2 regions of the Mitsuaria sp. CC2 genome follow, and region 2 is predicted to be linked to the other one. Evidence: predicted binding sites of a transcription regulator. Region 2 holds the regulator's gene; the other holds the start of a gene.
The links. The regulator NrdR, encoded in region 2, represses ribonucleotide reductase genes. The targets are predictions, from matches to a motif close to CACNANATNTNGTG.
Positions count from the first base shown of each region.

Region 1 (15,770 bases), on a different contig from region 2:
GTCGCCTTCACGCCGGAATGGCGCTGGGACCACAAGACGCTGTTCGCGGTGCTCGGCTGGATCGTGCTGACGGGATTGCTCACCGGGCGCCGCGTGTTCGGCTGGCGCGGCAAGCGGGCCACGCGCTGGCTGTACTTCGGCGCCGCGCTGCTGCTGCTGTCCTATGCCGGGTCGCGCTTCGTGCTCGAAGTCGTCCTGCAGCGCGCGCCGCTCTGATCGCAGATCGCCCTGTCATGTCCTGCCCCTCGATCCCTTCGATGGCTCTTCCTACCGCTCTTTGGACCGTCCTTCCGGCGGCCTCATCGTGATCAAGCTGCTGTTCTGGATCATCCTGCTGGCGGTGGTCGCCTTCATGCTCGGCTTCAAGCGCGGGCGGCCGGCCTCGCGGGACGACCGTGCCTCAGCACCGCCTGCACCGGCGGCATCGCCGGTGCCGCCGTCCGCGCGTGAACTCGAATCCATGGTGAGCTGCGCCGAGTGCGGCACCCACCTGCCGGCCGGCGAGGCCTTGCCCGGTCGCGGGGGCCAGTTCTGCAGCGCGTCCCATCGCGCGGCCCACGAAGCCCGCCTGGACGCGGCCGCCACGGCGCGCGCCCGCGACGGCGCCTCCGGATCCTGAGCGCCGGAGCACGCATGGCCAACAACGAGGCCCGCGGCGCCATCAGCGCCAGCACCATCCAGCGGCTGTACCGCGCCTTCATGGGCGCACGCGCCGCGCTCGGTCTGGCCTTGCTGGCCACGCAGTCGCTGGCCGGCCTGATGGGCGCGCGGCCGACGGGCTGGGTCGCGCTCCTCGCACTGGTCTATGGCGTGCAGACGGTGCTCGCGTGGCTGCTGCCGCGCTGGTTCGGCGGCGGCGAGGCGCCGCCCAAGGATCGCGCCGGCCTGAGCGCGCGCCAGTTCCTGGTCAGCATCGGCGCCGACTTCGTCCTCTTCACGGGCTTGCAATTGCAGGACCCGGGCGGCCCCTACGGCGCGTTGTTCTTCATGCCGGCGCTGATGGCCGGCGCCCTGCTGCCGCGCCTGCGGGCGCTGGGCTGCGCGGCGCTGCCGAGCCTGATGCTGCTGACGCTCTCCGGCTGGGCCGTGATCAGCGAGCGCGATGGCGCGCTGCGCATCAGCCAGGCGGGCCTGCTGGGCTGCGGCCTGTTCGTCGTCACCTTGCTGTCCAACGAGATCGCTTCCCGCCTCGCCCGCGAGGAGCGCGCCGCGCGCGGCAGCCTCGAGTACGCGCGCCAACAGGCCGACCTGAACCGTCTCGTCATCGAGGAGATGGAAGAGGGCGTCCTCGTCGCGGACCGCCGCGGACTGGTGCGCACCGCCAATCCGGCCGCGCGCGCGCTGCTGGCCGAAGGCGCCGCGCTGCGGTCGGGCGCGTTCCGGCTCGATACGACGCCGGCCTGGAAGCCCTTGCTGCGCGCCATCGAGAAGGCCTTCGGCGGTGAGCAGTGGCCCGAGTCCGGCCGCGACCTGTTGCTGGAGTTCGGCCGCGGCAAGCAGCGCTCGCTGCGCGTGCGGATGCGCTTCACTCAGCGGCCGGTCGACGGCGACGACCTCTGCGTGCTGTTCCTCGAGGACAACCGGATGCTGGAGGCGCGCAACCGCCAGGAGAAGCTGGCGGCGATGGGGCGTGTCTCGGCCGGCATCGCGCACGAGATCCGCAATCCGCTGACGGCGATCGCGCAGGCCAACGCGCTGATGGCGGAGGACCTCGCCGACGACCCGCGGCTGGAGCCGCTGACGCGGATGGTGACGTCCAACGTCGAACGCCTCAAGCGCCTGGTCGACGACGTGATGGAGGTGGCGCCGGGTATCGCGCCGGTGTCGCTGACGCTGGCCGTCGCCCCGTTGGTGCGCGAGTACTGCGCCGACTGGGCCCTCACGCAGCGCCTGCCCGAGGGCGATGCCAGCCCGCTGCGCATCGAGATCTGGCGCGACGGGCTGCTCGTGAGCTTCGAACCCGAACATCTGCGTCGCGTGCTGATCAACCTGCTGGACAACGGGCTGCGACATGCGCGGCCCGGCCCCGGTGCCCTGCGCGTGCAGGTGGCCGAGTCCGATGAATGGGTGCGTCTGTCGGTCTTCAGCCGCGCCGAGGCCATTCCGCCGGAAGTCGAGCGGCATCTGTTCGAACCCTTCTTCTCGACGCGCAGTCGCGGGTCCGGCCTCGGCCTGTACATTTGCCGCGAGCTGTGCGAACGCTACGGCGCCCGCATCAGCTACCACCGCCATGCCGCGCCCTCCGGCGGCCCGGCGGATGCCGAAGCCAACGAATTCCGCGTGCTGCTGCCGCGCCCGGTGACGCCGGCCGGCGTGCTGGCCTCGATCCCGTCCGCGGGACCCGACACCTTATTCCCCGATACCGAACTCCATGAGCGCTGATCCCCGCCTGCTGGTCGTCGACGACGAGCCCGACCTGCGCACCCTCTACGAGATGACGCTGCTGCGCGAAGGCTTCACGCTGGACAGCGCGGGCACCGTCGAGGACGCGCTGGAGCTGCTCGGTTCGCGCCGCTACGACGCCGTCATCACCGACATGCGGCTGCCCGACGGCACCGGGCTGGACATCCTGCGCTGGCTCGAGCAGCAGGGCCGCAGCGAACGCGCGCTCGTGATCACCGCCTACGGCTCGGCCGAGAACGCCGTCGAGGCGCTCAAGGCCGGTGCCTACGACTACCTGACCAAGCCGGTCGACCTGCGCCAGTTCCGCATGGTGGTCGCGTCCGCGCTCGGACGCGCGCCCAAGGCCGAAGGCACCGTGCCCCGGCCGTTCTCGTCGGCGCCGCCGGTGTCGACGGTGTCGCCCACGGTCGCCGCGCCGCCGGCCCGCCCGGTCGCCGCGGCCCCTGCTGCGGTCGAACCCGTGGACGACGCGTTCGCGCCGACGGCGCCCGGCACCTTCGACGTCCTGCCCCCGACGGACACGCCCAGGTCGGGCGCGCCCGAACGGCGCAAGGCGCCGCGTCCCGCGCCGCCGCTGACCGGCTCGACCTCGGCGCTCGCCCGCCTGGTCGGCGACTCGGCGCCGATGCGGCAGGTGCGCGAGCTGATCGAGAAGGTCGCGCGCAGCATGGCGCCCGTGCTGATCAACGGCGAGTCCGGCACCGGCAAGGAACTGGTCGCGCGGGCGATCCATGACGTCAGCGCGCGCCGTCCTCAGCCCTTCATCGCGGTCAACTGCGGCGCGATTCCGGAGCAGCTGCTGGAAGCCGAGTTCTTCGGTTATCGCAAGGGCGCGTTCACCGGCGCGAGCGAGGACCGCGAGGGCTTCTTCCAGGCCGCGCAGGGCGGCACGCTCTTCCTCGACGAAATCGGCGACCTGCCGATCGCGATGCAGTCCAAGCTGCTGCGCGCGCTGCAGGAGCGTTCGGTGCGTCCGGTCGGCGCGGTGGCCGAGGTCCCGGTCAACGTGCGCCTGCTCAGCGCCACGCACAAGGACCTGACCGCGGAGGTCGCGGGCGGCCGCTTCCGGCAGGACTTGTATTACCGGCTCAACGTCATCCAGATCCGTGTCCCGCCGCTGCGCGAGCGCATGGAGGACCTGGCGCCGATCAGCGCCCGGATCCTGCTGCGCATCGCCGCGGACGCGGGCGTGGAACCGGTGCCGGTGCTGACCCCGGCGGCGCTGGCGACGCTGTCGCGTTACAGCTTCCCCGGCAACGTGCGCGAACTCGAGAATCTGCTGCATCGCGCGTTGGCGCTGTCCAGCGGCGACGGCATCGACCTGGCCGACCTCGGACTGCCCGACAGCGTGCTGGGCCTGGACGATGCGCCCGCCGATGCCGCCTTCGGCGCCGAGGCGTCGCTCCTGACCGCGACCCTGCCCGCCGAGACCGCGGGTGGCGCGCCGCTGCCGTCCGATCTCGCGGCCTACCTGGACGAGGTCGAGAAGCAGATCCTGCTGCGCGCCCTCGAGCGTCATCGCAACAACCGTACGGCGGCCGGCGCGAGCTTGGGACTGTCGCTGCGGCAGATGCGTTACCGGATGGCCCGCCTGGCCATCTCGATCGGCGGCGACGAGTCCTGACGGGGCAGTCTTCTGCGCGCATTGCGACCATGACCCCACCGCCAGTGGCGGCTAGGGGGTGGTCCTGATCGGGACTTGTCCTACCCCCCGGGGACACCCCGCGAAGTCGTCATCGGATTGCCATCGTCGCAAGCGCAGCAACCATGGGCGTTCGCAGCACATTCGCGCCGCCAGACCGCGTGGATCCTCGCGATCCGGACACGATGCGCGAATCCATCGGGGATGTGCGGGGTCAGGCCTTCCGGCTAGACCAGCGGGTCCCCCACGTCAAGCGGGTGGGGCACTAGCGGTAGTTCCTTGAAGGTCGGGGAGCCACTAGATATAGTGTTTTGCATGCTATCCTGCTGACTTCGCAAACACGGCGATGAATGCTCCATCAGAAGTCTTGTCCGCGGTGCCGGCCCCTCAGCCGGAGGCGCGGAATCACCAAGCCGAGGCGCATCTTCAGCATCGCGAGCACCACCTGACCCCCTGATGTTTGGCCCTTCGGAAAAGCCGGGCCGGGCGCAGCTTTTTTTGTTTTCAGACCAGAACGAGGAACCCATGCAGACAGTCGCCGCCACACCGACCGCTGAAAAGGGCCTGGCGCAGACTCCGCGCGAGTCCGCCGCCGCTTCGGCCAGCTTCCCGCAGCACCAGATCATCCGCCGCAACGGCGCGGTGGTGCATTTCGAGCCCAGCAAGGTGGCGGTGGCGATGATGAAGGCGTTCCTCGCGGTGCACGGCACCAGCGGCGCCGCCTCCGCCAGCGTGCGCGAGACCGTCGACGCGCTGACCGACTCCGTGACCCGCGGCCTGCTGCGGTCGCGTCCGGCCGGCGGCACTTTCCATATCGAGGACGTGCAGGACCACGTCGAGCTGGCGCTGATGCGCGGCGGCCATCATGAAGTGGCGCGCGCGTACGTGCTGTACCGCGAGCGCCGCACGCAGGAGCGTGCCCGCCAGGGCGAACAGCAGCAGGCCGCCGTGCTGGAGTCCGGCATCTCGGTGACCGAGAACGGCGTGCGCGTCCCCCTCGACCTGAACAAGCTGGCCGCGCTGATCGCGTCGAGCTGCGAGAACCTGGGCGCCGACGTGAAGCCGGATCCGATCCTGGCCGAGACCAAGCGCAACCTGTACGACGGCGTGCCGATCGACGAGGTCTACAAGGCCGCCATCCTGGCCGCCCGCACGCTGATCGAGAAGGATCCCGGCTACACGCGCGCCACCGCGCGTCTGCTGATGCACACGATCCGCCGCGAGATCCTGGGCGAGGAAGCGACGCAGGCCGAGATGGCCACCAAGTACGCCGACTATTTCCCGGGCTTCATCAAGAAGGGCGTGCAGGCCGAGCTGCTCGACGAGAAGCTGCAGCAGTACGACCTGGCCAGGCTGGGCGCCGCGCTGAAGGCCGAACGCGACCTGCAGTTCGACTACCTGGGCCTGCAGACGCTGTTCGACCGCTACTTCCTGCACGTCGACGGTACCCGCATCGAACTGCCTCAGGCCTTCTTCATGCGCGTCGCGATGGGCCTGGCCCTGGGCGAGATCGACCGCGAAGCCCGTGCCATCGAGTTCTACGAAGTCCTGTCGACCTTCGACTTCATGAGCTCCACGCCGACGCTGTTCAACGCCGGCACGCGCCGCTCGCAGCTGTCGAGCTGCTACCTGACGACGGTGGCCGACGACCTGGACGGCATCTATGAAGCGCTGAAGGAAAACGCGCTGCTGTCGAAGTTCGCCGGCGGCCTGGGCAACGACTGGACCCCGGTCCGCGCGCTCGGTTCGCACATCAAGGGCACGAACGGCAAGTCGCAAGGCGTCGTCCCGTTCCTGAAGGTGGTGAATGACACGGCCGTCGCCGTGAACCAGGGCGGCAAGCGCAAGGGCGCCGTCTGCGCGTATCTGGAGACCTGGCATCTGGACATCGAGGAATTCCTCGAGCTGCGCAAGAACACCGGCGACGACCGCCGCCGCACCCACGACATGAACACGGCGAACTGGATTCCCGACCTGTTCATGAAGCGCGTCATCGAAGGCGGCGACTGGACGCTGTTCAGCCCGTCCACCTGCCCGGACCTGCACGACCTGTTCGGCAAGGCCTTCCAGACCGCCTATGAGGCGTACGAAGCCAAGGTCGACCGCGGCGAGCTCAAGCTCTACAAGCGCATGCCGGCCCGCGACCTGTGGCGCAAGATGCTGACGATGCTGTTCGAGACCGGCCATCCCTGGATCACCTTCAAGGACGCCTGCAACGTGCGCTCGCCGCAGCAGCATGTCGGTGTCGTGCACTCGTCCAACCTGTGCACCGAGATCACGCTGAACACCAACGACAACGAGATCGCGGTCTGCAACCTGGGCTCGGTCAACCTGGCGCAGCACGTCAAGGACGGCCAGATCGACCAGGAGAAGCTGAAGAAGACGGTGTCGACGGCGATGCGCATGCTCGACAACGTCATCGACATCAACTACTACGCGGTCAAGAAGGCACGCGACTCGAACCTGCGCCACCGTCCGGTGGGCCTGGGCATCATGGGCTTCCAGGACGCGCTGTACCAGCTGCGCGTGCCTTACGCCTCCGACGCCGCGGTGGAGTTCGCCGACCGTTCGATGGAAGCCGTCTGCTACCACGCCTACTGGGCCTCGACCGAACTGGCCGCCGAACGCGGCCGCTACAGCAGCTATCGCGGTTCGCTGTGGGATCGCGGCATCCTGCCGATCGACTCGCTGGACCTGCTGGCCGAAGCCCGCGGCGGCTTCGTCGACGTGGACCGCTCGTCGACGCTGGACTGGGACGCGCTGCGCGCCAAGATCGCCCGCGACGGCATGCGCAACAGCAACTGCGTGGCGATCGCGCCGACCGCGACGATCTCCAACATCATCGGCGTCGACGCGTCGATCGAGCCCTGCTTCGGCAACCTGTCGGTGAAATCCAACCTGTCGGGCGAGTTCACCGTGGTGAACGAGCACCTGGTCCGCGATCTCAAGAAGCTGGGCCTGTGGGACGACGTGATGGTCATGGACCTCAAGCACTTCGACGGCTCGCTGCGCCGCATCGACCGCGTGCCGGAGGAGCTCAAGCAGCTCTACGCGACCGCGTTCGAAGTCGACACCGTGTGGCTGGTCGAAGCCGCCGCGCGCCGCCAGAAGTGGATCGACCAGGCGCAGAGCCTGAACATCTACATGGCCGGCGCGTCGGGCAAGCGCCTGGACGACACCTACAAGCTGGCGTGGCAGCGCGGTCTGAAGACGACCTACTACCTCCGCACGATGGGCGCGACGCACGCCGAGAAGAGCACCGTGCAGAACGCCGGTCAGCTCAACGCGGTGAGCAGCGGCGCCGGCGGTTTGAGCGCGGCGCCTGCCGCGGTCGCACCGATTTCCGTCGCGCCGGTCGCAGCGGTGGCCGCATCGACCGCGCCTGATCTGGGCAGCGCGACGCCGGCGACCGACGTCACGTTCTGCGCGATCGACGACCCCGGTTGCGAGGCCTGCCAGTAAATCGAAACAGGAGGTGTCGACGTCACGCGTCGACACCTCCGACGCTCGCGATGCGAGTGTTCATCGATGTTTGCGGCGATCGGCGGTTTTCTCCGCGACGCCCGCAAGCGATCGATGAACGCTTGAAACGACGCCCCGCCGCGCTCATCAGGAGGCGCGCCGCACACGGTCCCGCGCAGCGAATGCGATGCGGACCAGCAACAGCGAAGCGGCGTCAAAGTCAAGAAGTCCTTTGTGTTTGAACACAACACTCCGATAATCCGCGACCATAGGAAGACCACCATGCTGGTTTGGGAAGAAGACCGTAAACCCTCGAGCAACGCGCCGCAGTCGGGCGCATCGAACCACGCAGCGACGCAGCCCGTCGCGCGTGATGTCGCCGCCGCCGCGACGGCCTCGGTGTCCTCTTCTGAATCGTCGACCGCCGATGCCAGCGAGCGCCGTGTGAACGTCGCCGACAAGCGCATCATCAACGGCCAGACCGACGTCAACCAGCTGGTCCCGTTCAAGTACAAGTGGGCGTGGGAGAAGTACCTCGCCACCTGCGCGAATCACTGGATGCCGCAGGAAGTGAACATGTCGCGCGACATCGCGCTGTGGAAGGACCCGAACGGCCTGACCGAAGACGAGCGTCGCGTGATCAAGCGCAATCTCGGCTTTTTCGTCACCGCCGATTCGCTGGCCGCCAACAACATCGTGCTGGGCACCTACCGCCACATCACGGCGCCCGAAGCCCGCCAGTTCCTGCTGCGCCAGGCCTTCGAGGAAGCGATCCACACGCACGCGTACCAGTACATCGTCGAGTCGCTGGGCCTGGACGAGAGCGAGATCTTCAACGCCTATCACGAGGTGAAGTCGATCCGCGACAAGGACGAATTCCTGATCCCGTTCATCGACGCGATCATGGATCCGAACTTCGTCACCGGCACGCCCGAGAACGACCAGACGCTGCTGAAGTCGCTGATCGTCTTCGCGTGCCTGATGGAAGGCCTGTTCTTCTACGTCGGCTTCACGCAGATCCTGGCGCTGGGCCGCCAGAACAAGATGACCGGCGCGGCAGAGCAGTACCAGTACATCCTGCGCGACGAGTCGATGCACTGCAACTTCGGCATCGACCTGATCAACCAGATCAAGCTCGAGAACCCGCACCTGTGGACGCCTGAATTCCGCGCGGAGATCAAGGCGCTGTTCCAGAAGGCCGTGGAGCTCGAGTACCGCTACGCCGAGGACACCATGCCGCGCGGCGTGCTGGGTCTGAACGCGGCCATGTTCAAGGGTTACCTGCGCTACATCGCGAACCGCCGTGCGACGCAGATCGGCCTGGAAGCGCTCTTCCCGAACGAAGAGAACCCCTTCCCGTGGATGAGCGAAATGATCGACCTGAAGAAGGAACGCAACTTCTTCGAGACGAGAGTGATCGAATACCAATCGGGCGGCGCCCTGTCCTGGGACTGAGTCCCGGTGCGGAGCGACCCTCGAGCATTGTTTGTTGAAGAAGAGATCAAGATTGGCGATGCACCCTGAGACCGACGCAGAAGCGGCTCAAGCGCATCGCACCCCGATTCACCGCACCGCGGAGCGCAACTCCCGCGCGTCGTGGGCGGTGAATACCTGCACCGGCATCAACCGGTTGATGACGGGCAGGGCTATTTCCACTTGATCAAGGAGAACTGAAATGGCAACTGCGAAGAAGGCCGCTCCGGCCAAGAAGGCCGCCCCCGCGAAGAAGGCGGCTGTGAAGAAGGCTCCGGCCGCGAAGAAGGCCGCTCCGGCCAAGAAGGCTCCGGCCGCCAAGAAGGCCGCTCCGGCCAAGAAGGCTGCTGCGCCGGCGAAGAAGGTCGCTGCGAAGAAGGCAGCTCCTGCGAAGAAGGCCGCTCCGGCCAAGAAGGCGGCTGCTGCGAAGAAGGCGGCTCCGGCGAAGAAGGTTGCAGTGAAGAAGGCTGCACCGGCGAAGAAGGTCGCTGCCGCCAAGAAGGCTGCTCCGGCCAAGAAGGTCTCCGCCGCCAAGAAGCCGCCGGTCAAGGCGACTGCCAAGGCTGCGAAGCCCGCCGCCAAGAAGGCTGCTGCGCCGAAGAAGGCTGCTGCGCCCAAGAAGGCCGCTGCCAAGGCTGCCCCCAAGGCCGCCGCGAAGCCTGCTGCGAAGCCGGCCGCCAAGAAGGCTGCTGCGCCGAAGAAGGCTGCCGCCAAGCCTGCCGCTGCCCCTGCCGCGAAGCCTGCCGCCAAGCCTGCCGCTGCCCCTGCCGCGAAGCCTGCCGCTGCGCCGGCTCCTGCCGCGAAGACCGCGCTGAGCCCCCAAGCCGCGTGGCCCTTCCCGACCGGCAACAAGCCCTGAGCTTGAATGATGACCGGGCCTTCGGGTCCGGTCCTCTCCCAACCCGGCGCAGGCCGGGTTTTTTCTTTTGGGCTCGGCGCAAGCCGGGTTGTTTCTTTCCGGGCTACGGGTAGAACAGCTCGACCGAGTAGCCGCTGATCTTCTGCGCGCCGCTGTCGAAGACCACCTGCAGCTGCTGGTCGGTGCCCGACGGCAGCGCCGCGCGGCCGGCCTGCATCTCGGTCGGCGACAGCATGCGACGAACGACGAGCACGCCGCTCGCGTCGGTGAGGCTCAGGTCCACCCACGGCTGCGCGACTTCCCAGTTGCTGCGATTGCGCAGGCTGATGCTGAAGCGGTAGTGGTTGCCCGCGCCGGCCGGATTCAGGCTGCTGCTCTCGACGCTGAGCGCCTCGATGTGCTGCCAGGGCTTGATCTCCTGGCCCAGCGCCTGAGCGACCGAGACCAGCATCGGCTTGGCCTGCGGGTACTGCGCCGCGATCGCCTCGCGCGCGTGCCAGAGCAGCTGCGCCATCAGGCCGAGTGCCAACACCGTCGTCGCGCTGCCGAGCGCGAGGCGCACGCCCGGACGGCTCCAGCGGCGGGCCTCTTCGGCCTGGCGCATGAAACTCGGCAACTGGTCCGGCATCACACTTGGCGAGCCTTGGGCGGAGGCCGCGTCGGCCATCGCCGCGCGCGCGGCCATCAACTCGGACTCGGCGGCAAGCACCGTCATCGTCGTCTCAGGACTTTCGCCCGGAGCGCGTTCACTCGTCTTGCGTCTGAACGGATTCCACGAGCGACCCGGCGGCCTGGCGGCCTTCGCCTCTTTCCTGGCTTCCTTCTTCGCGGCCTTCTTGGCCAGCTTCGCCGCCTTGGCGTTGCGCTTGCCGTCGGCGATCGTGTCCTCGTCCGCGACCATCAGCGAGGAGGTGGGCTCCGGCGCCGGCTCGCGGTCCGGCGTCAACTCGTTCGCGCGCAGCTGCGCGGCCGTCGCAGGGCTGAGTGCGAGCGTCACGTCCGGACGCTCGTCGTCATCGATCATCGGCGGCGGCAGCTCGTCTTCCTCGAAGCGCATGCCGCGAGGCTCGGGCAGATGCTCGCGAGGGTCGGGAGCGGCCGGTGCGGGAGCATCGAGGAAGGGTTCGCGGCGCTCTTCGAACGACGGCTCGTCGAAGCGCGATGCGGGTGCGGGGAAGCGGGCGTCGACGATGCTGTCCGGCGCCTCGCGATCGGGGCCGCGATCGGGCAGGCGATCGGGCGCGCGTTCCGGCAGGCGATCCGGCACGCGTCGCGGCGGCGCGAAGGGATTCAGCGACTCGTCGTCGGCCGTCATCCAGCCGCTGTCGCGCGGTGGCTGATGGTGATGCGGCGGCGGCTCCGGCGCGAAGATCGGAGGCGGCGCGAAGACCGGCGCCGGTGTCGGTGCCGGCGGCAGCGGCGCGGGCTCGGCCGGCGCGCTCAGCGGCGGCCACGGCGGCGGACTGTCGCGTTCGAGGTCGAACAGCTGCTCGCGCGCGTCGAAGACCTCGGCGCAACGGCCGCAGCGGACCCAGCCTTCGGAGACGCGCAGCTGGTCCTGCACCACCCGGAAGATGGTGCCGCAGGTCGTGCAGCGGGTCGCGAGATTCATGGACGCGATGATGCCACGAAGCAGGGTCAGTCCTTGCCGCGAACACCCCCAGGTTGACACTCGGTCACCGGGTGGGCGGAGGCGGAGAACTGTCTGTTCATCGGGGATGGCGGGCCGGTGGGGCGGTCGATCGGAGACGGTGCGACCGTCAGGCCGCGCGTCGTGCGGTCATGAGGATCCAGCCGTCCTCGCTGTCCGCGACCTCGAGCTGGACATGCGGCGCATAGGCCGCTTTCAGCTCGTCAGCCTGACGCTCGAGGATGCCGGCCAGCACCAGGTGCGCGCCGGGGCGAAGGTGGTTGCACAGCAGCGGTGCGAGCAGCTTCAGCGGCGTCGCCAGGATGTTGGCCAGCACGACCGGGTATTCGCCGCGGGCGGCGTCGGGCATCGCGGCGTTCAGCGTCACGCCGTTGTCCTTGGCGTTCCGGGTCGAGGCGATGAGCGCTGCCGGGTCGATGTCGACCGCGTCGATGGCCTTCGCACCGAACAGGCCCGCGGCGATCGCGAGGATGCCCGAGCCGCAGCCGTAGTCGAGCACGCGGTCCCAGCCCGCCGCCTCGGCGCCGTGGCCGGCGATCCAGCGCAGGCACATGCGCGTCGTCGGATGCGTGCCGGTGCCGAAGGCCAGGCCCGGGTCCAGCCGCATGATCTGCTTGGCCTGCGCGGGCGCCTCGTGCCACGACGGCACGATCCAGAACGCCGGCGTGATCTCGACCGGCGCGAACTGCGATTGCGTCAATCGCACCCAGTCCTGTTGCGCGATCGTCTGGATGGACTGGACATGCACGTCCTCGGCCCAGTCCTGCGCGAGCAGCAGGGTCGCAGCCTCGGTGGCTTCCTCTTCGGTGGCGAACAGCGCCTTCACCACCGATCGGTCCCAGCCCGCGCGAGGCGCCGGCATGCCCGGTTCGCCGAACAGCGCGCGCTCGGCGGGCGTGTCGGCGTCGGCGTCCTCGACAGACACGGCCAGCGACTCCACCTCCATCAGCGCATCGCTGACGGTCTCCACGTCCTCTTCGCGGCAGATGAGCACGAGCTCGTGCAGCAGGGGATCGTTGGCGTGGTCTTCGCTCACTTCGCTCACTTCGCTCATGGCGGCTCCGGGACTTCAATGGACTTCGGAAATGGAGAAGCCCTCAAGGCGGACTCTCGTCCGCGCCTGAGGGCCTCGATATTGTCGCTTAGCGCGAGATCAACGCTTGTGCGCCGCCATCCACTGTTCGAGATAGTGGATGTCGGTGCCGCCTTCGATGAACTTCGCATCGGCCATCAGCTCGCGGTGCAGCGGGATGTTGGTCTGGATGCCCTCGATCACCGTCTCCGACAGCGCGATGCGCATGCGCGCCAGCGCCTGCTCGCGGGTATCGCCGTGGACGATGATCTTGCCGATCATCGAGTCGTAGTTCGGCGGCACGAAGTAGTTGGTGTACGCATGCGAGTCCACGCGCACGCCGGGACCGCCCGGCGGGTGCCACATGGTGATGCGGCCCGGCGACGGGATGAACTTGACCGGATCTTCCGCGTTGATGCGGCATTCGATCGAGTGGCCGCGCATCGTGATGTTGCGCTGCGTGAAGGGCAGCTTCTCGCCAGCGGCGATGCGGATCTGCATCTGCACGATGTCGATGCCGGTCACCAGTTCGGTCACCGGGTGCTCGACCTGCACGCGGGTGTTCATCTCGATGAAGTAGAACTCGCCGTCCTCGTACAGGAACTCGAAGGTGCCCGCACCGCGGTAGCCCATCTTCTTGCAGGCGGCGGCGCAGCGGTCGCCGACGCGTTCGATCAGGCGGCGCGGGATGCCCGGCGCCGGCGCTTCCTCGATGATCTTCTGGTGGCGGCGCTGCATCGAGCAGTCGCGTTCGCCCAGCCAGACGGCGTTCTTCTGCCCGTCGGCCAGCACCTGGATCTCCACGTGACGCGGATGCTCCAGGAACTTCTCCATGTAGACCTGCGGATTGCCGAAGGCGGCGCCCGCCTCGGCCTTGGTCATTTGCACCGCGTTGACCAGGGCGGCTTCGGTGTGGACGACACGCATGCCGCGTCCGCCGCCGCCGCCGGCCGCCTTGATGATCACCGGATAGCCGATGGCGCGGGCGATGCGGACGATCTCCTTCGGGTCGTCCGGCAGGGCGCCCTCGGAGCCCGGCACGCAGGGCACGCCGGCCTTGATCATGGCCTGCTTGGCCGAGACCTTGTCGCCCATGGTCCGGATGTTCTCCGGGGTCGGGCCGATGAAGGTGAAGCCGCTGCGCTCGACGCGCTCGGCGAAGTCGGCGTTCTCCGACAGGAAGCCGTAGCCGGGGTGGATCGCCTCGGCGTCGGTGACTTCGGCCGTCGCGATGATGGCCGGCATCGACAGGTAGCTCTGCGCGGACGGTGCGGGGCCGATGCAGACGGCCTCGTCGGCCAGCTTCACGTACTTCGCGTCGCGGTCCGCTTCCGAATACACGACGACCGACTTCACGCCCAGCTCGCGACACGCGCGCTGGATGCGAAGGGCGATCTCGCCGCGATTCGCGATGAGGATCTTCTTGAACATCTGGGGACCGCCTTACTCGATGACGATCAGCGACTGGCCGAATTCCACCGGCTGGCCGTTCTCGACCAGGATCTTGACGATCGTGCCGGTCTTGTCGGCTTCGATCTCGTTCATGATCTTCATCGCTTCGATGATGCAGATGGGGTCGCCTTCCTTGACCTGCTGGCCGACCTCGGCGAAGGCCTTGGCGTTCGGGCTGGAGGCGCGATAGAAGGTGCCCACCATGGGCGACTTCACGATGTGGCCGGTCTCGGCCGCCGGGACCGGGGCCGCGGCGGGGGCGGCAGGGGCCGCGGCCGGCTGCGCGGCCACCGGCTGGCCGGCTGCCTGCGGCACAGCCTGCATCATGGGCATGGCCGCCACGAGGGGCTGACCATCGGACTTGACGATGCGCACCTTGCCGTCGGCTTCGGTGATTTCAAGTTCAGAAATGTTCGACTCGGACACGAGGTCGATCAGGGTCTTGAGCTTGCGCAAATCCATAAGAACTCTCCAACGGGGATCGGTGATCGGTGATCTTCGGTGATGTCTTCCGGTCCGCGACGAGGATCGACGGACCGCGGTGCTCAGGTGGACGAGGCTGACCGGCTCAACTGCTGGATCGCGAACTGCAGGGCCAACCGGTAACCGGTGGGACCCAGGCCGCAGATCACGCCTTCCGCGAGTGCCGACAGGTAGCTGTGATGCCTGAACGGTTCGCGCTTGTGGATATTGGACAGGTGCACCTCGACGAAGGGCAGCGCCACCGCCGCCAGCGCATCGCGGATCGCGACGCTGGTGTGGGTGTAGGCCGCCGGATTGATCAGGATGAAGCGCGTTCCATCGCGACCCGCCGCCTGAATGCGATCCACCAGCGCACCTTCGTGGTTGCTCTGATAGCTCTCCAGAGCTACGCCGGCTTCCTGCGCGATCTGGCGAAGATCGGTGTCGATCTCCGCCAAAGTGGTCGCGCCATAAACCCCAGGCTCGCGGGTGCCGAGCAGATTGAGGTTGGGGCCGTGTAGTACCAGGACTTGCATTCAGCGACCGGCCCCGCCAATTAGAGCGAAGACACTAGAAGCGTAAAAGGGTGGACTTTACGCGTTTTGAGACCAGATCCCGGCAGCAAGCCAAAAATAAACCGCTTGACCGGCCATGGGGCGGCGGCTATGGCCGGCGGTCGCGACTTCTAGGGGTTGACCCGTGGTCAGGCTTTGCTGCCGTGCGCCATCGCGCGCAATTCCTCAAGGGTCGTCGCTCCGAGTTTGCGCCAGATCGGTTCGCCTTGGGGACCGAAGGCGACGGTAAACGGCAGGCCGCCTTTGGCATTGCCGAGGGTCTTCGAAAGGTCGGTGCCCGTCAGACCAGCCAAAGCGACCGGGAATTTCAGCGGGATCTTCTCCAGGAATCCGCGCACCGGCGTCGGCGCGTCGACGGCCAGACCGAGCACCTGCCACCCCTGGGCGCTGAACTCGTCGTGGAACTGGTTGATCTCTGGCAGTTCCTTGACGCAGGGCGCACACCAGGTGGCCCAGAAGTTCAGGAGCAGCGGCTTGCCGCGCAGATGGGCGCCGGGCTGGAAACTCTGCTGGTCGAGGGTGTCGAAGCTGGCGTTCCAGAAAGCCGCTGCTTCCGCCGACAACGGACCGGTGGGCGCGCCCGTGCGTGAACCGCCTTGCCCGGCCTGCTTTTCATGATGCAGGGCGAGGTAGGTGCCCGCTCCCGCAGCCACCAGCCCGGCGGCGCCCAAACCTAGAACAGCACGTCGTTGCATTCAATCGTCCTTCGAATTCATCAG
Region 1 is NZ_JARVXN010000014.1:120,957-136,726, reverse strand. Features, by position in the region: gene PV762_RS10355 (cytochrome C assembly family protein) at 1-216, shown strand, start outside; gene PV762_RS10350 (PP0621 family protein) at 278-619, shown strand; gene PV762_RS10345 (sensor histidine kinase) at 634-2,382, shown strand; gene PV762_RS10340 (sigma-54-dependent transcriptional regulator) at 2,372-4,027, shown strand; gene PV762_RS10335 (ribonucleoside-diphosphate reductase subunit alpha) at 4,571-7,507, shown strand; gene PV762_RS10330 (ribonucleotide-diphosphate reductase subunit beta) at 7,790-8,962, shown strand; gene PV762_RS10325 (histone) at 9,183-9,839, shown strand; gene PV762_RS10320 (zinc-ribbon and DUF3426 domain-containing protein) at 9,943-11,451, opposite strand; gene prmA (50S ribosomal protein L11 methyltransferase) at 11,600-12,496, opposite strand; gene accC (acetyl-CoA carboxylase biotin carboxylase subunit) at 12,644-13,993, opposite strand; gene accB (acetyl-CoA carboxylase biotin carboxyl carrier protein) at 14,006-14,476, opposite strand; gene aroQ (type II 3-dehydroquinate dehydratase) at 14,560-15,012, opposite strand; gene PV762_RS10295 (TlpA disulfide reductase family protein) at 15,180-15,746, opposite strand; gene PV762_RS10290 (hypothetical protein) at 15,747-15,770, opposite strand, start outside.
Region 1: the regulator NrdR is predicted to act here: its motif matches at 4,341-4,354, upstream of PV762_RS10335 (ribonucleoside-diphosphate reductase subunit alpha).

Region 2 (15,770 bases):
GGACTTGGCCAGTTCGACGGCCTCGTTGATCGCGACCTTGTACGGGATGTCGATGCAGTTCTTCAGCTCGTACGCGCCGATCATCAGGATCGCGTGCTCGATCGGGGACAGCTCGGTCGTCTTGCGGTCCGCATGAACGGCCAACACGGCGTCCAGCGCGGCCGCTTCTTCGATCGCGCCGTTGAACAGCTTGTCGTAGTGACCGCGATCGGCCTTCTCGAAGCCTTCCTGCTCACGCGTGTGCGCGTCGATCACGCCCAGGTCGTCGCCGGTCACCAGCCACTGGTAGATGCCCTGCAGCGCGTGCTCGCGCGAGCGGCGGCGGGCCGACTTGGCCGGCGCCTTCTTGGCGGCCGGCTTGCCGCCCGGATTGCCGCCGCTCTTGGAAGCGGGCTTGCCGGCGGGAGAGTTGTCGTTCGTGTTCACTTGAGTTCTTTCAGCAGCTGTGCCATCTCGACGGCAACGGTCCCGGCATCGCGGCCCTTGTCTTCGGCCCGCGCCCAGGCCTGTTCCTCGTTCTCGACCGTCAGGATCGCATTGGCGATCGGCAAACGGTGGTCCAGCGTCAGGCGCGTCACGCCGGCACCGCTCTCGTTGGCGACCAGTTCGAAGTGGTAGGTCTCGCCGCGGATGATGCAGCCCAACGCGACCAGCGCGTCGAACTTGCCGCTCACCGCCATGGCTTGCAGCGCCACCGGCACTTCCAGCGCGCCCGGCACGGTCACGTGGCGGATGTCGGTCTCCTCAACGCCCAGCCGCGCCAGTTCGCCCAGGCAGGCCTTGGCCAGCGCCGTCGTCAGTTCATCGTTGAAGCGCGCCTGGACGATGCCGACGCGCAGGCCCCGTCCGTCGAGCCGGGTCGATTGACCCTTGTCAGATCCTTGCATGCGGTCCTCAGCAATTCTTGTCGTTGGCGCCCGCCTGGGCCGCCTGGAAGCCGGTGACCTCCAGTCCGTAGCCGGTCATGCTCGGCATGCGGCGCGGGCTGCCCAGCAGCTTCATCCGCTGCACGCCGAGTTCGCGCAGGATCTGCGCGCCCACGCCGTAGGTGCGCAGGTCCAGGGTCTGGCGCGTGTCTTCAGCAGCCTCCGGCTGCAGGCGCGCCAGCAGCGCTTCCGCGTCCTCGCCGCAGTTCAGCAGCACCGCGACGCCGGAACCCTCGCGCTGGATCGCCGCCAGCGCCTGGGGCAGCGGCCAGCTGTGGCCGCAACGGCCGGCGTCCAGCAGGTCCATCGCCGAGAACGGCTCGTGCACCCGCACCAGGACCTCCTGGTCGGGCTGCCACTGGCCCAGCACCAGCGCCATGTGCACGTTGTTCGAGCGGTCGCGGAAGATGTGGCAGTCGAAACGTCCCTCGCGCGTGTCCAGCGGACGCTGGGAGATGCGCTGCACGATCGATTCGTTGCGGCTGCGGTATTCGATCAGGTCGGCGATGGTGCCGATCTTCAGGCCGTGTTCCTTGGCGAAGATCTCCAGGTCCGGCAGACGGGCCATGGTGCCGTCGTCGTTCATGATCTCGCAGATCACGCCGGCGGGCGTCAGCCCGGCCATGCGCGACAGGTCGCAGCCGGCCTCGGTGTGGCCGGCGCGCATGAGCACGCCGCCGTCCTGCGCCTGCAGCGGGAAGATGTGGCCCGGCTGCACCAGGTCCGCCGCGACCGCGCCCTTGGCGACCGCGGCCTGCACGGTGCGCGCGCGGTCCGCCGCCGAGATGCCGGTCGTGACGCCGGTGGTCGCCTCGATCGACACGGTGAAGGCGGTGCCGTGCTTGGTGCCGTTGCGGGTGGCCATGGGCGGCAGCTGCAGCAGTTCGCAGCGCTCGCGGGTCAGGGTCAGGCAGATCAGGCCGCGGCCATGCTTGGCCATGAAATTGATCGCTTCCGGCGTGACGTGGTCGGCGGCGAGGACGAGGTCTCCCTCGTTCTCGCGGTCCTCTTCGTCGACGAGGATGACCATGCGGCCGGCCGCCAGCTCGGCGACCAGCTCGGGAATCGGTGAAATAGGCATGGGTGCGATTGTAGGCGGGGCGGCCCGCCTGTCCGGGGCGCGGGGTTCCTCGACGGGGTTCCTGGGCGGGGCTACGCGGCGATCGGCCGCAGGCGCAGACGCAGGTCGCCCCCGACGGACCGGCAATCGACCATCCGCAAGCGCGGCGCCCCGTCGAGCGCGGTGAGTCCGCCCAGGTCGACCATGCCGCGCCCTTCGCCCAGCAGCAGGGGCGCGACGTAGATCAGCAGTTCGTCGATCAGCCCGGCGCGCAGCAACGAGCCGTTGAGCTTGTAGCCGGCCTCGATGTGGAGCTCGTTGACCTGACGTCTGCCCAGGTCGCGGATCGCCGCGCCGAGGTCGACCTTGCCTCGGACCGGATCGGCGACGGAGACCAGTTCTGCCCCCCGGTCCACCAGCGCGGTGCCGCGCTCGCCCGGTTCGGCCAGGGCGTGATAGATCAGCAACTGCCCGGGCGGCGCCAGCAGCCGCGCCGCCGGCGACAGTTCCAGGCGCGAGTCGATCAGCACCCGCTGCGGCTGCAGCACGGTGTCGACGTCGCGGACGTCCAGGCGGGGATCGTCCTCGCGCGCGGTGCCGATGCCGGTCAGCACCGCGCCGGCACGGCGGCGCCAGACGTGACCGTCGCGGCGCGCCTCCGGGCCCGTGATCCACTGGCTGACGCCGTTCGAGAGCGCCGTCCGCCCGTCCAGCGAGGCCGCGATCTTCATCCGCACGAAGGGGCGACCGTGCTGCATCCGGGTCAGGAAGCCGATGTTGAGTTCTCGCGCCTCGACGGCGCTGGGGTGGTCGGTCGCGAGTACATCCGTCGCGATGCCGGCGGCGCGCATGCGCGCGAGCCCTTGGCCGGCGACCTGCGGATTGGGGTCGCCCAGCGCCGCGACCACCCGGCCGACGCCGGCCGCGATCAAGGCGTCGCAGCAGGGCGGCGTGCGGCCGTGGTGGGCGCAGGGCTCCAGGGTGACGTAGACGGTGGCGCCGCGCACATCCTGACCCCGGGCCTGGGCGTCGCGCAGGGCCATGATCTCGGCATGCGCCTGACCGGCCGCCTGCGTGTGCCCCTGGCCGAGCAGACGATCCTCACGGTCGACGATGACGCAGCCCACGCGCGGGTTCGGGTCGGTGAGGCCGATCGCGTCCTCGGCCAGGCGCAGGGCCTCGGCCATCCAATGGTCGTCGCGCGACATCGGCGCGTGGTCCGGGGCGTGGACATCGGCGTGGACATCGACGTGGACATCGACGTGGTGGGCGGGCGATCGGACTTCTTCCATGGCGGGGAGTCTAGCGGCGCGACCCCGGGGGAGTCTGGAGCAGGCCCGGGAGGGCCGGATCGTTGAGGGGAAGCAGGCTTTCGAGGGTGACGGACTGGAGGCGGCCGGTCCGGTCCGTCCATTGCACGCGCAGGCGCACGGGGCGCAGGGGCAGGATGACCGAGCCGGCATCGGGCGTGTCGCCATCGGCGCGGCCGAGCGCGTCGACGCTGAGCGCCGCACCGCCCGCGATGGAGAACGCGAGGTCCGGCCCTTCCCAGGTCAAGCCGGGGGAGGGGGCGTCCGGCTGCCAGCGCCAGCGCTCCAATTCGTTGCGGGCGAGGCGCAGCGCCTGGTCGTGGTGACGGGCTTCATCGGCGGCGATCCGCAGCCGGACCTGGAGCGTCATGAGGGCGATCGCGCCGATCGAGAGCAACACCAGGGCGACCAGGGCCTCGATGAGGGTGAATCCGCGGAGTGTCTTCATCGGTGCCTTCATCGGTTCGGTGTCCAGCCGCCCGGAACGGGCAGGAAACTCCCCATCTGCCGATGGATGCGATAGAGGACGCCGGCATCGTGGATGAGCTGGACCGAGCCGGCCTTGGTCACGGGGATCTCGCTGACCAGTGCCCCGCGCAGCGACGTCGGTTGATCCGCCGGCGGATGCCAATCCACGCCGTTGGCGGCGTAGATCACGCCCTGCGGGTGACCAGAGGCGAGCAGGTCCAGTCGGCCGTCGACCACCAGGACCAGCGGCGTGCCGTCGAGCGCCGGAGCCGGCCACTCGGTCAGACGGGCATCGCCGTCGACCCAGATCAGGCGGCGGCCGCGCGCCAGCGCCTGGGCCAGGGGGCCGCCGCAATCGTCGGTGCAGCGCAGGCGCGTGATGGCGGGTTGATCGCGGTAGCGAGCGGACGGATAACCGAAGACCCGGAGGAAGCTGCCCGGCCCTTCGACCAGCGCGGCCGGCGGCGGCAGGCGCAGCGCGCTGAGGAGCGCCAGCTGCTGGACGTTCTCCGTCACGCCGATCGGCCCGCCGGAGAGGTCGTCGCAGTCCGCGCGCCGGTCGCTGCAGCCGCGCACGATGAGCTTCAACTGCCCGATCCCGCCGGCATCGGCGAAGCGGATGCTGAACTGGGGTTGGGCCTCGCCGTCGGCGCGGGGGGCGGTGGTGGCGTCCCACGGCGTGCCGGCGGTGGCGGCGCAGCGGCAGGACCAACGCAGCGGGCCCGAGTTGGCGCAGGCCGGGATCGCAGGCGTTGCGGACGTCGGGGGCGGTGGGGTGGCGGCCGATCCGGAGGGCAGCGGCGGGGCGTGGTAATGACCGTCCGCGCCGATCAGGAGGAAGCGGCTGCGGAAGTCCGACGACACCGTGGCACCCGGTCCCGGTCCCGGTCGAAGCGACGCGGGTCGGCAGGCGTCGTCGATGGCGCCGCTGTTGAGCAGGGCGATGGCCCAGGCCATGCCCGACTCGGCGGCTTCGGAGGCCGCCGCCGCACGGAGATCATTGGCCGCCACCCGCTGCGCGGTCACCAGTTGCCTCGTCGCCCAGGCAGCGCCCAGCGCCAGCACACCCAGCAGCACCACGCACATGGTCAGGGTGGCGAGGCCGTGTTGCCGTCGCCGGATGAGTGGCGGGGTGAGTGGCGGGATGGGAGGACGAATGAGAGGGCGGAGGAGAGGCCGGTTCATGGGCAGTCTCCCGAGAGGGCGTCGTTGTGCAACTGACTGAGCAGTTCCAGGTGATGCCTGGCGCGTGCGTCATGCGTGGCCTCCGCATCGACCGCGACGGTCACCAGGCGCCTGGACAGTACCGACGGGCAGACGCTGTCCAGGGGATGGGCCCGGGCATCGACTCGCACCTCCAGCCTGTTCACGCGCAGCAGGTCGGGATCCGTCAGCGGCTGGTAACGACCGGCGATCAACTGGTCGATCCGGCCGTCGCTCAGCCGGAAGCCGGAGGTCTCCCGGACGCTGCCGGCACTCGGCGCGCTCCCGTCCCGGGCGAAGCTGTAGCTGACCCGCCGCCCCGCGTCCTCCACGGCGATCTCGGTGAAGGGGTTGCGGGCGGGGACATCCGTGTCGTCCTGCCAGACCCCGTCCTGCGCGCGGTCCCAGAACGCCGCGCGCCGCAGGTCCCGCAGGATGAGTTCGGCCGTGGCGCGCAGGTCCTGCTGAACCTGCAGCTCCAGCATGAGCCGGTGATGCTCCCCAAGCTGGATGCCCGCCATCGAGAAGGCCCCCGCGAGCAGCAGCAGGCTTACCGCCAGGCCGATCATGAACTCGACCAGGGTGAAACCTCGTTGTGTCATCGTTCGTGTCATCGTTGCGCCTCCTTCATTGCGGCCAGCAGACCGTGGCCTGCTCGACACCGTGGTCGTCAAAGCCGGTCGTGACGGTCGACCCGAGTTCGAGCCGGAGCGTCAACACCCGGCACCGCCGATCGCCGAGCTGATTGCCCTGCGCGACCGCCTCCACCTGATAACGCGTCGCATCGGCCTGGACGACGCGCAATCGATAGAGGCCGCTCCGCGTCGTCGCGGATTGCCCCAGATCCTCCAGGCGGTCGGCGTAGCGGGGATTGCGCGAGCGGAAACGTTCCTGGGCGAGCTGCATGGCCTGCAGCGCCTCGCGCGCCTCGGCGCGCCGGCCCTTCATGACCTGCTCGCGGAATCCGGGCAGGGTCAGCGCCGCCAGTACGGACACGATCGCCAGCACGGTGAGCAGTTCGATCAGGGAAAAGCCTTGCGTCTTCATGCGCACCTCGGCAGGCGGCCCAGCGCGCCGTCGGGCGTGCAGCTGCGCACGCGGCCGGTGATGCTGACGATGTGGCGGACCGAGCCGATGCCGGTCATGCGGACCTCGATCGTGCCGCTCACCGACACCGTGCCCTGGCGGCCGCTGAACAGCATCGACGGCACGTTGGACACGATGTCCGCCTGGCCCCGGCTGCTCCGCCAGCGCATCTGCTTGATGGCCTGTGCGCCGCCGTCGCAGACGGGGGGCGCGTCCAGCCGGCAGTCGCAACTGGGGGCGGGCGCGGTGGCGGACGAGCTCGTGGGGCCCGGCGTGCCGGAGGCGACGGCACCCGTGTGCAGCACGTAGCAACGGCCACTGCCGCTGACGGCGGACACGTCGCCGCCGAAGCGCAGGATCACATTGCGCGCGCGCTGGATCGCTTCGCTGCGGGCAAGCTGGAGGTCGCCGAGGACCGCCTGCGCGGCGTTCGCGAGCCGCTGGCGCCAGACCCAGTCGCGCAGGTCGGGCGCGGCGAGCATGGCCGCGAACGCGACAAGCGCGAGGCTGACCAGAACCTCGATGAGGCTGATGCCGCGGGAGGCGGGTGCCGATGCGGCACGGCCGCGGGACGGGGAAGCTGAGGGTGACAAGGACGATCTCCCGAAGAGTTGCTGAGAACTCTAGGGAGATGGCCTGCGTTGCGCTTCGCCTTCAGGAGGGAAGCGCCGACCCGCTGAAGGGGGCCGGCTTTTGGGGGAGAAACCGGGGAGAACTCCGGCAGAAACAAGGGCGTTGGGGGATAGGCCTGAAATGCCCGTGAAGGCCGCGTGATCCCGGATCACGCGATGGCGAACTCGGATCGACGAACGCAGGCGTCGTGACGCTCAGATGTCGCGGATCAACTGCCGGAACTCGTCGACATCCTCGAACGAGCGGTACACCGAGGCGAAGCGCACGTACGCGACCTTGTCGATCCGCTTGAGCTCGCGCATCACGTGTTCGCCCAGCTTGGTCGACGGGATCTCGCGCACGCCCGTGCTGAGCAGCTTCTCCTGGATGCGCTCCAGCGCCGCGTCGATCTGCTCGATGCTCACCGGCCGCTTGCGCAGCGCCAGCGTCATCGACGCGCGCAGCTTGCCCATGTCGAACTCGGCGCGCGTGCCGTCCTTCTTCACGACCATGGGCAGCGCGATGTCCGCGCGCTCGTAGGTCGTGAAGCGCTTGTCACAGGACTGGCAGCGACGGCGGCGACGCACCACGTCGCCTTCGTCGGACTCCCGGGTCTCCGACACCTGCGTGTCGCCGTGACCGCAGAACGGGCATCGCATGCGCCGCGGACTCCGCTCAGCGGTAGACCGGGAACTGACGCGTCAGTTCGGCCACCTGTTCGCGCACGCGGGCCAGGTTGGCCTCGTCGTGCGGGTTGTCCAGCACGTCGGCGATCAGGTGGGCGGTCTTGCGGACCTGCTCCTCCTTGAAGCCGCGCGTGGTCATCGCCGGGGTGCCCAGACGGACGCCGCTGGTCACCATCGGCTTCTGCGGGTCGTTCGGGATGCCGTTCTTGTTGCAGGTCATGTGGGCGGCGCCCAGGATGGCCTCGGCTTCCTTGCCGGTCAGGTTCTTCGGACGCAGGTCCACCAGCATCACGTGGCTCTGCGTGCCGCCGGAGACGATGCGCAGGCCGCGCTCGATCAGCGTGTCGGCCAGCACCTTGGCGTTGGCCACGACCTGCTGCTGGTAGGCCTTGAACTCGGGCGTCAGCGCTTCCTTGAAAGCCACCGCCTTGCCGGCGATCACGTGCATCAGCGGGCCGCCCTGGATGCCGGGGAAGATCGCCGAATTGATCTTCTTGGCGATCGCCTCGTCGTTGGTCAGGATGATGCCGCCGCGCGGTCCGCGCAGGCTCTTGTGCGTCGTCGAGGTGACGACGTCGGCATGCGGCAGCGGGTTCGGGTAGACGCCCGCGGCGATCAGGCCGGCGTAGTGCGCCATGTCGACCATGAAGTAGGCGCCGATCTCCTTGGCGATCCTGCCGAAGCGCTCGAAGTCGATGTGCAGCGAGTACGCCGAGGCGCCCGCGATGATCAGCTTGGGCTTCTTCTCGCGCGCCAGCGCTTCCATCGCGTCGTAGTCGATGGCTTCCTGGGCGTCCAGGCCGTACGAGATGACATTGAACCACTTGCCGCTCATGTTCAGCGCCATGCCGTGGGTCAGGTGACCGCCTTCGGCCAGGCTCATGCCCATGATGGTGTCGCCGGGCTGCAGCAGCGCGAAGAACACGCCCTGGTTGGCCTGCGAGCCGCTGTTGGGCTGCACGTTCGCGAACTCGGCGCCGTAGATCTGCTTCAGGCGGTCGATCGCCAGCTGCTCGACGATGTCCACGTACTCGCAGCCGCCGTAGTAGCGCTTGCCGGGATAGCCCTCGGCGTATTTGTTGGTCAGCTGGCTGCCCTGGGCTTCCATCACCGCCGGAGAGGTGTAGTTCTCCGAGGCGATCAGCTCGATGTGGTCCTCCTGGCGCCGGGTCTCCTGCTGGATGGCGGCGAAGACTTCGGCATCGACGTTGGCGAGGGTCTGTTGGGTGCGGTCAAACATGATGATGTCGGCTCAAGGGTTGGCGCCGCCCGCCCGGCAGCGCATCGGCGCGATCGCGCGTCGGAAACGACGGCGAGGCGGCGACGGATGACGGAACGACGGCGGCCCAGGCGAACGGCACGGACAGCCGGGGTCGTCCCCGGCCGTTCGCGCTTCCCGGTGGTGGCCCACCTCGGGCGACGCCTGTGCGGAGACAGGATCGTCTCCGGGCAGGGCGCCCTGATCGCCAGTTGCGCGAAGTCCGCAGTGTAGCCGCACCGGCTCGGGGCGCCGGCCATCCCGTGACATTGTTCCCACGGTGGTGGGGCGAAGGCTTCGCCCAATGAAGAACGGGTTCCGATGGGAACCCGTTGTCGAAGGCGCACGAAAGGCGCGAGATCGGTGCGGAGGGCCCGGTCAGCGCATCACGGCGGTCATCGCGACCTGTTCGCCGGTCGAGGCCGGCGCGGACGCCGGCTCGCGGATCGGACGCGGCGCCGACGGGCTGATGTTGCGGCCCTGAGCGACGGCTTTCAGCAGGTCCTGTTCGGCCAGCACGCGGGAGGCATAACCGGTGTCGTCGGGCAGGTTGGCCGCGCCGACGTAGCGGCGCAGGCCTTCCTCGAGGTTGCCGGCGCGCTGGATGCATTCCTTCAGCACCTGCACGCCCACCCGCAGGTTGGTGACGGGGTCGAAGGCGGCGAAGTTGCCGCCGAAGGCCTCGTACTTGTCGTCATGCACGCGCGTCATCACCTGCATCAGGCCCTGGGCGCCGACGGCGCTCTGGGCGAAGGGGTTGAATCCGGATTCGATCGCCATGATGGACAGGATCAGCGTCGGCTCGACGCGGGCGCGCTGGCCCACATCCCAGGCTTCCTTGACCAGGCGGCTGACCGGCTCCGGCGCGACGCGGTAGCGCCGGGCCAGGTAGTTGGCCACCAGCGCCTGCTGACGGGTGAGCTCCTTCGGATCGACCGCGGTGGCGCGGCTGATCGCGTCGGGCTCGGCCATCAGGGCGAGCACGTCCCCGGAGGCTTCGACGCGCGCTTCGTGGCGGGCGTTGAGCCATCCCAGCACCTGGCCTTCGAGCTGCTGGCGCAGGTCGGCCTGGCTGGCGAAGACCAGCCCGACGGCGACGACGGCGAAGCCCACCAGGGCGAGCGTGTTGTGGCTGACGACCAGGAGGCCCTGGCCGATGTCCTTGACGAAAAGCACCAGGGCGGCTTGCGCCTGGCGGGGCAGGGATAGCAGGTCTGAACGCGCTGTCATGCGACTCCTTTCTCCGACCACACCCGGCGTCCGTCTGGCGAGCCGCTCGCAGCGTTCACTCGCCGGACAGCCACCTGGGGGTGGTGATAATGGGCCGGCTCGGGCGTCGTCGACGGCACGGAGGGCTCTCAGAGGGCTCCGGGCTCTTGATGCGACAGACGGGCGATCCAGCGTCCATTGGCAGCACACCGGTTTTGCGTCCCACAGCAAAGACCGGGATAACCCTGGGGTCAGGGCAGGGCGCGATTTTATGGATCAAAAATAACCCGTCAACCGTATGGGCCTTGTTCTTAACTACTTTGGGTTATGAAGTACCGAGATCTGCGTGACTTTATGGGCGCTTTGGAAGCCATGGGCGAGCTGCGCCGCGTGGCCGAGCCGGTGTCGCCGGTGCTCGAGATGACGGCCGTGAGCGACCTCGTGCTCAAGGCGGAAGGGCCGGCGCTGCTGTTCGAGCAGCCGACCGGACATCGCATGCCGGTGCTGGCCAACCTGTTCGGCACCCCGAGACGGGTGGCCCTGGGCATGGGGGCCGAGTCGACCACCCAGTTGAGGGAGGTCGGCCAGCTGCTGGCGACGCTCAAGGAGCCGGAGCCGCCGCGCGGCCTGCGCGACGTGGGCAAGCTGGCGCAGATGGGCAAGGCGCTGTGGGACATGAAGCCGTCGCTGGTGAAGCGGCCGGCCTGCCAGGAGCAGGTGATCGAGGGCGACGACGTCGACCTGAAGCGCCTGCCTATCCAGACCTGCTGGCCCGGCGACGTCGGCCCGCTGCTGACCTGGGGGCTGGTGGTGACGCGGGGACCGCAGAAGATCGCGAACCCGCGGCTGCGTCAGAACCTCGGTATCTATAGACAGCAGCTGATCGGCAAGCGTCAGCTGATCATGCGCTGGCTGGCGCATCGGGGCGGTGCCCTGGATTTCCGCGACTTCGGCATCGCGAACCCGGGACAGCCGTTCCCCATCGCCGTGGCGCTGGGCGCTGATCCCGCGACCACGCTGGGTGCGGTCACGCCGGTGCCCGACACGCTGTCCGAGTACCAGTTCGCCGGCCTGCTGCGCGGTTCGAGGACCGAAGTCGCCGATACGAATGTCGGCGAGGCCGGCCGCATGCTGCAGGTGCCGGCGACGGCGGAGATCGTGCTCGAAGGCCATATCCCGCCGGCGGTGACGGGCTTCACCGGCCACAGCGAGGACGGCATCCCGCTGAAGGAGAAGGGCGGCTACCTGCACGCGTTGGAAGGTCCCTACGGCGACCACACCGGCTACTACAACGAGCAGGACTGGTTTCCCGTCTTCGAGGTGAACCGGATCACCCAGCGCGACGGCGCGATCTATCACTCGACCTACACCGGCAAGCCGCCCGACGAGCCCGCCGTCCTGGGCGTGGCGCTGAACGAGGTGTTCGTCCCCATCCTCCAGAAGCAGTTCCCGGAGATCGTGGACTTCTATCTGCCGCCCGAAGGCTGCAGCTACCGGATGGCGGTCATCTCGATCAAGAAGGCCTACCCCGGCCACGCCAAGCGGCTGATGTTCGGCCTGTGGAGCTATCTGCGCCAGTTCATGTACACGAAGTTCATCGTGATCGTGGATGAGGATGTGGACATCCGCAGCTGGCAGGACGTGATCTGGGCGATCACGACGCGCATGGACCCGGTGCGGGACACGACGCTGGTCGAGGGCACGCCGATCGACTACCTGGACTTCGCCTCCCCGGTCAGCGGACTGGGCGGGAAGATGGGCCTGGACGCGACCAACAAGTGGCCGGGCGAGACGCCGCGCGAATGGGGCCGGGTGATCGAGATGCCGGCCGAGCAGAAAGCGCGCGCGGCGGATCTCTATCAGCGTTTGTTCGGGGGCTAGGAAACTACCGGTTCGGGGGCTGGCGGCTTGAAACCGCCGCCGCGCGGACCTAAGGTTGTCTGGCCTTTCCGGCACTTCAACTGGCGCAGTCTCTGCGCGCCAGGAGCCCTGCGGCAGTTCGCCGCGGAGCCCCAAAGGCGGCTGGTCCGCCCACCCCTTCCTCGTCCGGCACGTCCGGCGCGGAGGGGGTTTCTATTTGGGGGTCGTGCCGAGGGACGGCGCTTCGAGGCGGCGCTCAATGCCCGGCGAGGTACCCCAGCCATTCGTAGCCCAGGTAACGCGCCCGCGCGGTGCCTTCCTGCGAGGGCAGCAGGTCGCGCCACTCGAAGCCGGGGACCGTCAGGCCCAGCGGCGCAGGAACCACCTCGACCTCCGGCGGCAGCGCCTCGCGGAAAGCCCGCAGTGCGCGGCGCATGTGCACGTCGTGCGTGACCAGCACGACGCGCCGGACCGGCCGGTCGCGCAGCAGTTCGGCGGTGAAGCGCGCGTTCTCGCGCGTGTCGGTGGCGCGATCTTCCTTGGCCGCCAGGGCGAAACCGAATTCCTGCGCCGCGGTGCGCTCGGCCAGCGCGGCTTCCGTCATGTGGCTGTCCGGCGCGTCCTTGGGTTTTCCGCCGGTGAACATCAGCGGGAGGCCGGTCTGCCTCGACAGCCAGATGCCGTACCGCAGCCGCTCGACGGAGATGACCTTGAGCTGGGAGTTGCCGTATTCCGGCATCAGCTTGCGGGCGCCGCCGCCGAGCACCACGATGATGGATTGCGCCGGCGGCACCTCCTTGAGGCGCTCGACCTCGACGGCCTGCTGTCGCCCCAGCAGGCGATCCTGCAGCCACAGCGCGCCGAGCTCGGTGCTGCCGATCCAGACGGCGACCAGGCCGGTCGCGAACAGCGCGCCGGAGAGCCAGCGGCGGCGATGCCGCAGCCACCAGCCGAGCAGCAGCAGCGGAAAGGCGCCGGTGGGCGGCAGCAGGAACGCTGCGACCGCATGTATCAGGTCGTTCATCGAGAGCCGGGGATCGGTGTCAGGTGTTGAGGCCCGCCAGCATAATCAGCTTCCTTGACGACTCGTCCGGGTTTCGCCGGCTGCCCCCGTGTTCTTCTCTGCTCTTCCGGTCTGGCCGCGGCGCGCGCTGCGTGTGCTTGTGGGTCTGGTGCTGTCCGTGGTCGCGCTGCTGCTGTTGACGTGGGTGGCGCTGCCGATGTGGATCGAGCGGGCGGGTGTCAGGATCGCGTCGGAACGGCTGGGACGCCCGGTCACGCTGGGCGGCGCGAGCTTCATGCCGTGGCGGCTGGCCCTCACGCTGCATGAATTGAAGATCGCCGGACCGACCGCCGGCGCGCCGCCGATGTTTGAAGTGAGCCGCGTGCGCACGGTGGTGTCGCCGCGCTCGCTGTGGCACCTGGCGCCGGTGCTGTCGTCGTTGAGCGTGACGTCGCCGCGCGTGCGCGTCGCGCTGCTGCCCGACGGCAAGACCGATCTGGACGACATCCTCGCCCGACTGGCCGCCGCGCCCAAGGCGCCGACCCCGCCGGACGACGGGCCGGCCGAGGCGGCGCTCTACAACATCGAACTCACCGACGGCGAGCTTCGCCTGGACGACCGCACGGCCGGCATGATCCACGAGCTGAAGGCGCTGCATCTCGGCATCCCGTTCCTGTCGACGCTGGATGCGGACGTCGAGGTCCACGTGCAGCCCCGCCTGTCGGGGCGCCTGAATGGCGTCGGCTTCCAGAGCGAAGGCCAGGTGCAGCCTTTCGCCGACACACGCAGCGCGAGCATGACGGTCAAGCTCGACGCGCTGGACCTGTCGGCCTACCGCGCCTATTGGCCCCAAGCGCTGCCGCTGCGGCTGGCCAAGGGCCTGGTCGAATCGCAGCTCACGCTGGATTTCAAGCAGCCCCCGAAGCAGCCGCCCGAGGTCAAGATCAGCGGTCTCGCGTCGGTGCGCGATCTGTCGCTGCAGCGGCGCGCCGACGGCAAGGCGGACGGCAAGACGGACGGCGGTTGGGACAACTGGCTGCGCTGGCGGGCGTTGAGCGTCGAGCTGGCGGACGTCCAGCCGCTGAAGCGCCAGGTGCTGTTGGGCGTGGTGAGCCTGAAGCAGCCGGAGTTGCTGATGGGGCGCGACGCGCAAGGCCGCCTGTGGCTGCCGGCGATGTCGGCAACGACGGCGTCGTCGAAGCCGGCCCCGGCGACGCCGCCGGCCAAGTCCGCGGCGCCCTGGCGCGTCGGCGTGCGGCAACTGGCGCTGGACGGGGGGCGGGTCGGCTGGACCGATGAGACGCTCCGTCCCGCGTCGCGATGGAACGTCGACGGGCTATCGGTCAAGGGCAGCGGGCTGAACTGGCCGCTGACCGCGAAGGCGGCTCCGGTGGAGATCGCCGCGACCCTGTCGCCCGAAAGCGCAAAGACGCCGGCCGCGCTCAGCGGCAAGGGCGAGGTCGGTGCGAAAGGCGTCGTCCTCGACTGGGCGTTGAAGGATCTCGCGCTGGAATTCCTCGCGCCCTATCTGAAGGCGGCGACGCCGCTGTCGGTGCAAGGCCGCTTCGCGACGCAGGGAGCCGTGCGCGCGGGGCCGACCGGTGAAGACCTCAAACTGTCGTTGAAGGCGTTGAGCCTCGACGACCTGCGGTTGGCGGACGGCAGGAAGCCGGTGCTCGCGCTGAAGCAACTGAGCCTCGATCAGGCGGAACTCGCGCTGGACACTCGCAGGCTCACGGCGGGGCGGCTGGCGCTGGTGGCGCCGAAGGTCCAGCTGGGCCGCGACAAGGCCGGCACGTGGAGCTGGGCGTCCTGGATGGGCGCGGTCTCTCAAGCGACGGGCGGGCAGGGCGCCGCCATCGCGGCGACCACGCCTCGCCAACGGCGCGAAGGCCGGCCCGAGGGGCGCAGCGATCGATTGACGCTGGACGTGCCCGAGGTGCTCCACAGTCCCGCGACGTCCGCGGAGCCGATGACGGCGCCTATTGCGGCGCCGGCCAATGCCGCGCCCTGGACCGCGCAGATCGCCGAGATCGCCGTCGAAGGCGGTGAGGCGACCCTGCTCGACCTGGCGACGCATGTGCTCGACGACGAGCCCGCCCGTCCGATCGGCGTGCAGGACCTGGTGCTCAAGGTGTCCGGCATCGACTGGGACGGCCGCCAGCTGCGCAAGCCGCTGCCCGTGCAACTGGGGGCCACGCTGCGGCGGCCCGACGCGACGCGCCGCAACCTGCGCGAGGTGCCGACGTTCCGCTGGGACGGTCAACTGGCGCTCGCGCCGTTGAAGGCGTCGGGGCGCCTCACGGCCGCGCGCCTGCCGCTGCATTGGGCCGATCCCTACCTGGATCCGTCCATCGGCATCCATCTGCAGCGCGCCGAAGGGTCGATGCGCGGCGGATTCGAGTTCACCGAGACGCCGAAGGGACCGGCGGTGCGCGCCGGGGGCGAGCTGGCGATCGCCGATCTCCGCCTGCGCCAGGCGCGGCTGCAGGACGGCAGGCGCCGTTCGGCCGAGGACCTGCTGAGCTGGCAGGGCCTGAAGCTCGGCGGGCTGCGGCTGGCGCTGGCGCCCGGCGGCGCCCCGGACGTGAAGATCCAGCAGGCCGTGCTGGACCAGTTCTACGCCCGCCTGATCATCAGCGAGCAGGGCCGCCTGAACCTGCGCGACCTGAACCAGACCGAGCAGGGCCAGGCGGTGGCCGCCGTCGCGGGTACGCCGGCGGCATCCGCACCGGTGGCGGCGGCGGTGGCCCGGGCGAGCTCGGCCCCCGACGTGGCGGCGGCCTCGACAGGCTCCGCCGCGCCTGCCGGCGCCGCCGCGTCCGCGGCCGGCGCGCCGCCGCTGCGGATCAGCATCGCCGAGACCCGCGTCAACGGCGGCAAGGTCGACTTCAACGACCGCTTCATCAAGCCCAACTACAGCGCCAACCTGAGCGAACTGACGGGGACGCTGGGCGCGTTCTCGGCGGGTTCGGCGGCGATGGCGCCGCTGCAGCTCAAGGGCAAGGTCGAGGGCACGGGGCTGCTGGACGTCAGCGGCCAGCTGAACCCGAGCGGCGCGCCGCTGGCGCTCGACATCACCGCGAGCG
Region 2 is NZ_JARVXN010000009.1:98,104-113,873, forward strand. Features, by position in the region: gene nusB (transcription antitermination factor NusB) at 1-426, opposite strand, end outside; gene ribH (6,7-dimethyl-8-ribityllumazine synthase) at 423-887, opposite strand; gene ribBA (bifunctional 3,4-dihydroxy-2-butanone-4-phosphate synthase/GTP cyclohydrolase II) at 895-2,007, opposite strand; gene ribD (bifunctional diaminohydroxyphosphoribosylaminopyrimidine deaminase/5-amino-6-(5-phosphoribosylamino)uracil reductase RibD) at 2,079-3,194, opposite strand; gene PV762_RS05705 (type IV pilus modification PilV family protein) at 3,289-3,744, opposite strand; gene PV762_RS05710 (hypothetical protein) at 3,753-4,850, opposite strand; gene PV762_RS05715 (PilW family protein) at 4,946-5,569, opposite strand; gene PV762_RS05720 (type IV pilin protein) at 5,595-6,014, opposite strand; gene PV762_RS05725 (pilus assembly FimT family protein) at 6,011-6,646, opposite strand; gene nrdR (transcriptional regulator NrdR) at 6,881-7,324, opposite strand; gene glyA (serine hydroxymethyltransferase) at 7,341-8,591, opposite strand; gene PV762_RS05740 (transglycosylase SLT domain-containing protein) at 8,988-9,839, opposite strand; gene PV762_RS05745 (UbiD family decarboxylase domain-containing protein) at 10,146-11,699, shown strand; gene PV762_RS05750 (YdcF family protein) at 11,935-12,702, opposite strand; gene PV762_RS05755 (DUF748 domain-containing protein) at 12,791-15,770, shown strand, end outside.